DNA from 2 places in the Rossellomorea sp. FM04394 genome. Region 2 is predicted to be linked to the other one. Evidence: predicted binding sites of a transcription regulator. Region 2 holds the regulator's gene; the other holds the start of a gene.

Region 1 (3,431 bases), 1.8 Mb from region 2:
ATCGTAAATTTCGGTTACCGTCCCTACTGTCGAGCGGGGATTACGACTGGTCGTTTTCTGATCGATGGAAATCGCCGGGGACAACCCCTCAATGGCATCGACATCCGGCTTATCCATTTGACCTAAGAATTGACGGGCATAGGCAGAAAGGGACTCCACATAACGTCTTTGTCCTTCTGCATAAATGGTGTCAAAGGCTAAGGAAGACTTTCCGGAACCGGAAAGCCCGGTTAATACGACCAGCTTATCCCGTGGAATCTTTATATCTATATTTTTCAGATTATGAGCCCTGGCTCCTTGTACGATTATTTGATCTTGCGCCATATCTCTTTCATCCTTCCGCCTTGAGCTCAAGAATGGTATCACGAAGCTGTGCAGCCCGCTCAAAGTCCAATGCCTTGGCTGCTTCCTTCATTTCCACTTCTAAGCTAGCAATAAGTTTTTGTCGCTCCGGTTTAGACATATTCGAAACTTTTGTCTGTTCTCCTTCGTAAACCCCTGCTTCTTCTGCAGCATGGGTTGCCCTGATGACATCCCGGATTTCTTTTTGTATGGTCGTCGGTGTCACGCCGTGTTTTTCATTGTATTCTTCCTGGATCGTCCGACGACGTTCTGTTTCATCAAGTGCTTTTTGCATAGAGTCGGTAATTTTGTCCGCATACATGATGACTTTACCGTTACTATTACGGGCTGCACGGCCAATCGTTTGAATGAGTGAACGTTCAGAACGCAAGAATCCTTCTTTGTCAGCATCCAATATGGTGACAAGTGACACTTCAGGAATGTCCAATCCTTCTCGAAGTAAGTTGATCCCGACCAAAACATCATATTTCCCCAGACGAAGATCCCTGATAATTTCAATGCGCTCCAATGTTTTGATCTCTGAATGCAAGTATTGAACTTTTATCCCGATCTCCTTCAGGTAGGCGGAAAGATCCTCGGACATCTTTTTCGTTAAGGTGGTCACCAGGACACGCTCGTTTTTCTCGATACGTTCATTGATCTCACCCAATAGATCATCAATCTGTCCTTCGATCGGCCGCACCTCGATGATTGGATCCAGCAGTCCGGTCGGCCGGATGATCTGCTCGACCATTTCAGGACTATGCTCCAACTCATATGGTCCTGGAGTTGCCGAAACGTAGAGGAGCTGCTGGGTTTTCTTTTCAAACTCTTCAAAGCGCAGGGGACGATTGTCCATGGCTGAAGGCAGGCGGAAGCCGTGATCCACAAGCACCTTTTTACGGGCCTGGTCCCCGTTGAACATCCCCCTGATTTGAGGTAATGTCACATGGGACTCATCGACCACAATTAGGAAGTCGTCAGGGAAATAATCCAGAAGGGTATATGGAGTCGACCCGGCTGGTCTCAGTGTCAGGTGACGGGAATAGTTTTCAATCCCCGAGCAAAAGCCCATCTCCCTCATCATCTCCAGATCATAGCGGGTACGCTGCTCTAAACGCTGGGCCTCCAGCAGTTTATTTTCTTCTTTCATGACGGCGAGCTGCTCTTCAAGCTCTTTTTCAATGTTCTTAATGGCTACCTGCATTTTTTCTTCACGGGTTACGAAGTGGGAAGCAGGGAAAATCGCGATATGTTCACGATCACCCATGATTTCGCCGGTCAGTGCATCCACTTCACGGATACGGTCAATTTCATCTCCAAAAAACTCAACGCGCATACAGTGTTCATCCCGGGAAGCAGGGAAAATTTCCACTACGTCGCCCCTTACCCGGAAGGTTCCACGTTGGAAGTCTATGTCATTTCGTTCATACTGGATATCCACCAGCTTGCGGAGTAATTGATTTCGTTCGATCTCCATCCCGGTTCTGAGGGAAAGGACGAGCTCCCGATATTCTTCCGGATTACCTAAACCGTAAATACAGGACACGCTGGCTATGATGATGACATCTTTTCGTTCAAACAAAGCAGATGTGGCAGAGTGCCTGAGTTTATCGATTTCATCATTGATGCTGGCATCCTTCTCGATAAACGTATCCGTTTGAGGAACGTATGCCTCCGGCTGATAATAGTCGTAGTAACTGACAAAATATTCAACGGCGTTATCAGGAAAAAACTCTTTGAATTCGCTGTAGAGCTGTCCTGCCAACGTTTTATTATGAGCAATGATGAGGGTCGGCTTTTCAACCTGCTTGATTACATTGGAAACAGTGAATGTCTTTCCGGTCCCTGTTGCCCCAAGCAAGGTTTGATGACGTTTCCCTTCATTTATACCTTTAACCAATTTTTCAATTGCCAGGGGCTGATCTCCCTCTGGTTTATATTTAGACTTGAGCTCGAATTGATCTTTCACCGTGAAACCTCCTATAATAAAGGACTGCTACCTTGTATTTACCTACTTATACCCATCTTAAACACTGTCCATTCATCTATACACATTCTACCACATTTCCTACATTATTAACCAATAATAAGCGAACAAAAGTTCGTTATTTTTGATATTTAAGGATCGGACCTCATGAAACGTCCTCTTGGTTGTGGATAACATTCGGTGAAGTAGCAAATTAGAGGCTTGAATTGAGATTTCGACATTTTACGGGAGGTGACAAAGAAATTTTCGACACAATCCGAGCATTTCTATACACACCCTGTGTACAACTATGTGTATAAGTCGATATACCTTGTGGAAAATGCATAAACTTATTCACAATTCGTCAAATTTTTTGTGCACAATGTTGATGAATGCGTATTCAATTTGTGAATAACACGTCCAATACTTCATTTATTCACACTATTCTTTATTTATCCACAATTAAGAAACCAATAACTGAAATGCTCTCTACCACATCATAAAGATTATCCCTCCATCAAATATTCATTTAGGCATATATCCAATAATTGATTGACTATTCTGTCTAATTTCCAATAAGCTTTTTTATAAGTTCTACAAAAAAATACATATTGTTCAGGAGGAATGTATGAAAAAAACTAAATGGCTACAAGTCGCCGGTTCCCTTAGTTTAACGGGATTTCTGCTGAGTTCCACCATTACCCCGATGGCACCATCGATCACCTCTCATGGAGTGGTCCAAGCTGCTGAAGTTGCCGATTCACTCGAGTTGCAAAAAGCGTTCCAACAAGCAGCGCATGAATTCAATGTCCCGGTTGAAATCCTGCTTTCAGTTGGTTATAACGTATCCCTATGGGAGCATCATGACGGCAAGCCAAGTGCTTCAGGAGGCTACGGATTGATGCATCTTACGGATGTTAACACTGATAGTTTAGAAGATACCCACAGCGATGAACCCGCTCATATGTTTTTATCCGGTAAAGAGGACAGAGACGCTCCGCCTTTAGATGAATCAACACTGAAAGTCGAGTCTACATTAGATATTAATGACCCCAAACTTCATACTCTGAATACAGCAGCTGAACTACTCTCACTTCAACCAGAAACGTTAAAACAAAAT
Region 2 (3,431 bases):
GATCGACTTCAAATATGCAAATGCATTAAAAGCCTGTGACGATATTCAGACATTCAAACTAGTGGTAAAAACGATTGCACGTAAACATGGTTTACACGCAACATTCATGCCGAAACCATTATTCGGTGTGAATGGTTCAGGAATGCACTGCAATATGTCCTTATTCAAAAATGGAGTGAACTCTTTCTTTGATGAAAAAGGTGACTTACAACTAAGTGATACTGCCCGTCAATTCCTTGCTGGTATCATTAAGCATGCTACTGCTTTTACAGCAATCACGAATCCGACTGTAAACTCATACAAGCGTTTAGTTCCAGGGTACGAAGCACCTTGTTATGTTGCCTGGTCTGCACGTAACCGAAGCCCATTAATCCGTATCCCTGCTTCTCGTGGATTAAGCACACGTGTTGAAGTACGTAGTGTCGATCCGGCGGCTAACCCTTACCTGGCAATGGCTGTATTATTAGCAGCAGGATTAGATGGTGTTAAGAATAACCTGCAAGCTCCTAAGCCGATTGACCGCAACATTTATGTTATGGACAAAAAAGAGCGTGAAGAAGCGGGTATCGTAGATCTTCCTGCAACTTTACATGCTGCATTAGAAAACCTTAAAACAAATGAAGTAATCGTTAAATCTCTTGGAGAACACATTTTCGAACATTTCGTGGAAGCGAAAGAGATCGAATGGGATATGTTCCGTACACAAGTACACCCATGGGAACGCGAGCAATACATTCAAATGTATTAATCCTTAAAAGCAAAGCAGTGGGTCGTAGGGAAAACGCTACGACCCACTGCTTATTTTTTTACAAAAGTCTTTCGAAATACAGAAAAAATGAAGCCGCTATTAAACATAGCGGCTTAAACGTACTAATGTACTTGACGATAAACTCCGACGACTTTACCTAAAATGGATACATTTCGTAAAATGATCGGATCCATTGTTGAATTCTCTGGCTGTAATCGAACATAATCCTTTTCTTTAAAGAAGCGTTTTACAGTCGCTTCATCTTCTTCTGTCATTGCTACGACGATGTCTCCATTGTTCGCTGTTTGCTGCTGACGCACGATAACAAAATCTCCATCCAAAATCCCGGCTTCTATCATACTATCACCCATGATTTCGAGCATGAACACCTGTTCGTCTGAAGGTGCCATACGCTCAGGCAGGGGAAAGAATTCTTCGACATTCTCCACAGCCGTGATGGGTTGACCTGCTGTAACTTTACCGATTAAAGGAACGTTAACAACACGCTGGCGTGGAATCGTATCCTCTTCAAGATTTAAGATTTCGATGGCTCTTGGTTTGGTGGGATCTCTACGAATAAGACCTTTACTCTCTAACCTGGCCAGATGTCCGTGTACGGTGGAACTAGAAGCAAGACCAACGGCTTCCCCGATTTCCCGTACGGAAGGTGGGTACCCTTTTTCTCTAACTGCAATTTTAATATATTCTAGTATGTCCTGCTGTCTTTTAGACAATTTTGTCATGTTCACGCACCTCTATTATAGATCTTATGTTCCCATTATAGCATGTCTTTCCAGTCGATACAAACATAAGTTCGAATTTCTGTTGACACCAAACGAATGTTCGTATTACAATGAATATATCAAAAAAACAGAACAAACATTCGTATGGAGGTATTTTTTTATGTTAACACACATTTGGAATCGTTTCTCTTACATTATTATATTATTTATTTTAGCACTTTTATCTGCAGCCTATTTGCTAGTGGTTATGGCAAACCAGCCGTCATATCAAAGCATCACCGTTCAGGATGGAGACACGCTTTGGACTATTGCCAAACAGTATAATGAAGAATATTCTATGACAGTGGAAGAATTTATCGCTTGGGTCGGAGAGGAAAATAATCTTACATCATTCTCAATCAAACCCGGTGAATCACTTGTGTTACCTATAGAAAATCCAACATTATCCACCCATTCAGATTATGAATTGGTAATGAACGAAGAATAGAGGGATAGAAAATGAAGGCAGTTATTTACTGCAGAGTAAGTACAAAGAAAGACACACAGGAAACATCTTTGGAGCGTCAAGAAGAGGAATTAGTGAAATTAGCACAAGAACGCCAATACGAAGTGGCTGCTATCATAAAAGATCAAGCAAGCGGTTTTGAATTAGATCGTCCTGGTGTACTGGAACTTCTTGATTTGATTAAAGATGACTCGATTGCGGCAGTTCTCATACAGGACGAAACGAGGATTGGCAGAGGAAATGCAAAAATTGCACTCATTCATTGTTTATTAAAAGAAGAAGTCAAGATTATCAGTCAAACACATAGTGGTGAGCTTCACTTATCTGAATCAGATTCTATGGTCATAAATATCGTGAGCATGGTTGAGGAGTACCAAAGGAAAATCCATAATTTAAAAATCAGACGAGGTATGAAGAGGGCAGTGGAAAATGGCTTTCAACCCCATAAAAATCTTAAAAACAAAGGGAATGTAGATGGGAGAGAGCGGATTGAAGTACCTGTCGAGGAAATTGTCAGGTTAAGAAAGAACGAATTGACTTTTGCTGAAATTGCAGCGACTTTAAGAGGGTTTGGATATGATGTTTCCAAAGCTACCGTACATAGGCGTTTTAAAGAATATATGGCTTCATTGGAAAATGCGTAACTCTTGTTTTATCTCCTTTAGTCTAGTAATATGGCAATAGTATGTCGCTTAACTTTGAGTTGTGTTTTAGATTTTGCTGATTATGCAATAAAGGAGTTTTTATAGATGCTTTCAAAAACAAAAATGAATCGAATCAATGAACTTGCGAAAAAGTCTAAAAGCAATGGACTTACAGAACAAGAAGCAAAAGAGCAGTCCAAACTGAGAAAAGAATACCTTGAAACGTTTCGTCAATCGATGAAAGGTACAATAGAAAATACAAGAATCTTTGATCCGGAAGGTAATGAAGTGACCCCTAAAAAGATTCAGGATATCCAGAGCAAAAAGAAAATGCATTAAAGTGAATGAGCTGCCAGGCTTTAGAAGAGCCTTGGCAGTTTTTTAGTATTCCGAATTAAAGGAAAACATTCCCTTTTTAGCTTATCCACGCTTATGCTATTAGGGGCTGTGCAAATCCCCTCCGCTTTTGTTTTTGCAAGGGTTTTTATTTTTCAAGGATGATAAAGTCATGTTATCATTCAAGATAGTTGTATAAACTACCAAAGAAGATTAATATTAATAAGGTACATTAAAAGGAAGGATGTCTGACAAATGTTTGATAAAACAGATCAATTAGCAATTAATACAATCCGTACATTATCTATTGATGCAATAGAAAAAGCAGGTTCGGGACACCCTGGAATGCCTATGGGAGCTGCTCCGATGGCGTATGCTCTTTGGACAAAATTTATGAATCATAACCCGAAAAATCCTGAGTGGTTCAACCGCGATCGCTTCGTTTTATCCGCTGG

What was found. The regulator LexA, encoded in region 2, represses DNA repair genes until DNA is damaged. The targets are predictions, from matches to a motif close to CGAACATATGTTCG.
Region 1: the regulator LexA is predicted to act here: its motif matches at 2,437-2,450, upstream of uvrB (excinuclease ABC subunit UvrB).

The regions. Positions count from the first base shown of each region.
Region 1 is NZ_CP168654.1:3,833,255-3,836,685, forward strand. It holds gene uvrA (excinuclease ABC subunit UvrA) at 1-324, opposite strand, end outside; gene uvrB (excinuclease ABC subunit UvrB) at 332-2,314, opposite strand; gene ACCB35_RS19330 (N-acetylmuramoyl-L-alanine amidase) at 2,940-3,431, shown strand, end outside.
Region 2 is NZ_CP168654.1:1,999,054-2,002,484, forward strand. It holds gene glnA (type I glutamate--ammonia ligase) at 1-748, shown strand, start outside; gene lexA (transcriptional repressor LexA) at 871-1,491, opposite strand; gene ACCB35_RS09980 (LysM peptidoglycan-binding domain-containing protein) at 1,652-1,978, shown strand; gene ACCB35_RS09985 (recombinase family protein) at 1,990-2,640, shown strand; gene ACCB35_RS09990 (DUF896 domain-containing protein) at 2,746-2,979, shown strand; gene tkt (transketolase) at 3,232-3,431, shown strand, end outside.